2 regions of the Oceanihabitans sp. IOP_32 genome follow, and region 1 is predicted to be linked to the other one. Evidence: riboswitches for the same ligand, from Rfam matches in the RefSeq annotation. Region 1 holds a riboswitch; the other holds the start of a gene.

Region 1 (2,211 bases):
TCCTATTCTGCTCTAAAGCTTTCAATAATTTTTTAGCTAATAACAAAACATGTTCTTTAAAATCCTTTTCACTTAAAGGAAATTTAGGATAATTAATAAACTCTAACATCACACTAGGTTCAACTTGTCCGCTCAATACAATATCACAATTAGAAATAGCAGCACTTAAATAAACATTTTTTATCTGTATTAACTGTTCCTGTTCTTGCTGCAAGGCTTTAATAACATCTTGCTTGGTAAGCAAATTTTGGGTGTAGCCTTTTTGTAAACCAATTACAAAACTTGCTGTAAACTTTTGTGATATTGTACTTGTCATGATTTTTAATTTTTACTCTATTCCTACATTTCAATTCAATGCTTTAACAAAGCCTCAAGTAAAATGGTATCTAAATCAGTTTTAAACTTGAATAAATAAGCTTTCACCTATTTTTATTTGTAAGACATTAATATCAATTTTAATTTTCTAGCCAATATTTAAGTGAATTTAAATGTCTTTTTATCATAATCAAATTACGGTTATCTGTTTTTTTTAAATATTCCTCTCCTATTCCTTTAATTTTTTTATCATCAGGATATTCTGTAATAATCTCATATAAATTTGCTATTACTTTCCTGTCTATTTCCTGTTCTAATTGTTCCACAGATTTATTTTTGACTTGAATGTTCATAGCATCCATGCATTTCATAACTGTTTTATAATCAGAATCTTCATTTAAAGTTATATTGTCTCTGATTGTTATTCTATGGGATTTTAAGTTTTGAGTTTTTACTACTGAAAAGTTTTTCTTTGACTTTAATTTAAATTGACTAAATAACTTTTTTAAATACATAATTATTATTTTAAAGTTACATCAATAAACTAAGAAGGGAAGTTGCTCTTTATTTTGACAGACTGTCCACATCTTTTGACCACCGCGGACTCGCGTCTCGGTTGGTTTTTGAGCGTTTAAAACTCAAAATCTTGATGTATTTTAAGTAAAAATAAGAAAAAAAAGCTTAATACAAAAGTTAGAAGCTTATTGTTTTGAGATTTATGCCTACACAGGAATTAGTTAATTCAACCTAAACTTCACATCCTGCAACTCCAACTCATCCAAGAGTTCTTGACACACCCTAACTTTCTGCTTTCTACTTGGCATAGCCAACTTTATTTTTTCATTGATATCATAAATCAAAAAATTCAGCATTTGGTTTCCGGGGTGCATACTAATCAGCTCGCTTAAAGCTTTTATTTTCTGTTCGCTTAAATCTTTAATATCGACCTGTATAGATAGTTTTTTGGCATAATTCTCCATGACATCATGCAACAACTGGAAATTATTAAACTGTAATCTTGGATCGCTTTTCTTTCCAGTGTCTTTATTTACCCAGCCTTCGCGAACAAAAGTTTTTACAAACACGAAATTATTCTTCATTAAAAAATGACGAAACTTTAAATACTCTTCGCCAAAAATCCTGAATTCAAAACTATCGGTATAATCTTCAATGGTAAATAATGCCCAACCTTTACCCTGTTTACTTACACGGTGTTGCACATCGGTTACTACGCCAGCGAAAACAATTTCACGATTAACATAAGGTTCTAAAGTATTAAACATAGCCACGTTACCATTAGTAAATGTTTTTATTTCAGTTTTAAAATCGTCTAAAGGATGCCCAGAAATATAAACGCCAACCACTTCACGCTCTTTACTTAATTTTTCCATAGTGCCCCACTCCTCACATGGCGGGACTTCGGGTTCGGCAATTTGTACTTCACTAGACTCACCAAATAAACTTACCTGCGCCGAGTTTTCGTTTTCTTGGTGCTTTTGTCCGTACTTTATGGCTTTCTCTAAAAAGGTAATGCCATCGCCATCATCATGAAAATATTGCGCACGGTGTGTATTAGCCAAACCATCAAAACCACCTGCTAAGGCCAAGTTTTCAAAGGCTCTCTTATTGGCAGCACGCAAATCGATGCGTTTGGCCAAATCGAAAATAGATTTATAATGGCCATCTTTTCTATTATTTACAATAGTCATTACCGCACCATGGCCTACGCCTTTTATAGCTCCCATGCCAAAACGAACGGCGTTATCTTGATTTACCGAAAACTTATAATAACTCTCGTTAACATCTGGGCCAAGCACGTCTAATCGCATACGCTTACACTCTTCCATAAAGAAAGTAACTTGCTTAATATCGTTCATATTATTAGATAGAACGGCT
Region 2 (2,211 bases), 830 kb from region 1:
ATTCAGCAAAATCAGTGGGGCAATTCACTATTGAGCTGCTATTTATTTTCCACAGATTTACTTCGCCAATTCGCTGTCGCTCGGGTCGCAGATAATCGCAGATTTTTTAGGTTTACGGCACAAAACAGATTCACAAAAATTATGTTACTAAATATAAGATATTTCTATGGTATTTAAAAATAGTTATACGGTTTGACTGATAATATAAACCCTCTTAATTCTTCTAAGAATCTGATAATTTGACATTTGTGTAGCTTGCCATGGCATTCGTTTTTAGAACTGGATTTATGGTTATTGGGGTATGTTGGGCTTATTTAACCCAAATCTTATTTTTTGGAAGAAGTAAGCCATAGGTTTTCTGGTGGGATTGTCACAAAAAATTTCAGGAAGTAGTGTGTATCTACTTCCTGAAATAAGAGAGACATGAATATGAGCCCGGTTGTTAAGGGATTAACAAAACGCGAGAGCTCAAAATATTTTATCTCAAATAGGAATTAAGCATCCAAAGTGTTTTTTCTGTTTCAGAAATATAATCACTCATTAAGCTTACCGTACCTTCATCATTAGCATCGGCGGCCAGAGCCAAGATATTTCTTTCTTTTTTAATAAGCGTACGGAAGTTTTTTACAACCACCTCAACACCTTGTATGCCATCGGTTACACTTTTCTCTTCGGCAATATCGGTCGCCTTAAGATAATCGGTGTAGGTATGCAAGGGTTCGCCCTCTAGCGTTAAAACGCGTTCTGCGATTTCGTCAATTTTTTCAAAAGCATCTTTGTATAACTCTTCAAATTTTTCGTGAAGTTCAAAAAATTCCTTTCCTGTAATATTCCAATGTAATCCTCTTAAGTTTTGATAAAAGATTTCGTAGTCTGCCAATAAACCATTTAAATCTACTACTAATTTTTCCGCCTTTTTACGGTCTAGTCCTACTAAATTTTCCATATTAATATGTATTGTTTTTATGTTACAGAACAAACATAGCAGATTTTTAGGGCATAGTAAATGATTTTAATCAGTTTTAGGGGTTGGCATTTTGGTGATGTTGTATTAGCACTTGTTTTCGAATAAAATTAAATTGTTTTTAAGTTGCAGAATAGCTTAGCTTTTGTAATTGTATTAGGAACGTTATTAGCGTACCAACCGAGCACAAAAGCCACGGTGGTTTAGAATACGGACAGTTTAGTCAAAAATAAATGATTCCCAAACTGTTTAACACGTTTTTTTTCCTGATGCATAACCTTTAAAAATTATGTATTATGAAAACTGTTTACTCAACTCAAGAAGGTGTTAAAATGAATTCCGATTTAGATTTCGGGCCCACCCAAGCAATTCGCAATGAATTCCATTATCTTATAGAAACTATTGAAACTATCTTTGATGCCGAAATAAAATATTATTATAGAATTACCGACGATGGTTACATTCTGCTCGCTTATACCATGTTTGAGGATGACTTAAAAATTATTGCTCAATACAAATTAAAATATGACGCGCTTAAAGAGAATATCTTTTTTATTCCTAGAAACCGTATAGAAACCAATCTTCCTTATATTGGTTTTCCGAAATTTCAAAATACTCCAGTATTAACTAAAAAAGAATTTGAAGATTTAACCGATGCTATTCTAAATGAAAAAACAGCAATTTCTGAACAAGCCAAGCAAAACATAACACTTTTAATAAACTTTTTAGAAGAGCGGCAGTTACACCCAAGACTTACTGGTGATAACCCTTTTGCTTGAAAAGCGCGATGCCCTGCGGGTACAATCCATCATATTAGGGTGAGTTCTAAACACGACGAATGGGGTTGTGGTTATTGTGGGCGCAAAGGTGGTTTAAAAGACTTAGAACAATGGCTGGACGACATTCGTTATAAGGCATACCAAAAACCAGATTCTAAAAAGGCAAACACGATGGAATCAGGACCTATTTACACAAAGGAAAGCATCAAGGACCAAAACAATATTTCTACGATGATGAAAAAACTAAAATCTGGATCTATTCAGACCGAAGACACTTTTAAATGGTGGATAAACAGGTATTAAAATATATAAAGCTAAGCAAACATGCCACGATACCAGTTACTCCGATAAAGCGCTTCTTTATTTGCTGTTTTTATATTTTATGTCATTAATGTCCGACAAAAGACATAAGACCGCTTCGCTAATAGACATAAGAACCAAGACTTGATTCTAACTTACTGATAAACA

The links. Region 1 has a riboswitch for S-adenosylmethionine ahead of FEZ18_RS03795 (hypothetical protein). Riboswitches for the same ligand answer to the same signal wherever they lie in the genome.
Region 2: another riboswitch for S-adenosylmethionine. It lies ahead of FEZ18_RS00335 (hypothetical protein); the one in region 1 lies ahead of FEZ18_RS03795 (hypothetical protein).

What each region holds. Positions count from the first base shown of each region.
Region 1 is NZ_CP040813.1:906,113-908,323, forward strand. Features, by position in the region: gene FEZ18_RS03790 (hypothetical protein) at 1-316, opposite strand, end outside; gene FEZ18_RS03795 (hypothetical protein) at 456-830, opposite strand; SAM-I-IV-variant riboswitch at 871-973, opposite strand; partial or broken gene dnaE (DNA polymerase III subunit alpha) at 1,053-2,211, opposite strand, start outside.
Region 2 is NZ_CP040813.1:71,299-73,509, reverse strand. Features, by position in the region: gene FEZ18_RS00340 (Dps family protein) at 479-946, opposite strand; SAM-I-IV-variant riboswitch at 1,113-1,205, shown strand; gene FEZ18_RS00335 (hypothetical protein) at 1,261-1,743, shown strand; gene FEZ18_RS00330 (hypothetical protein) at 1,783-2,046, shown strand.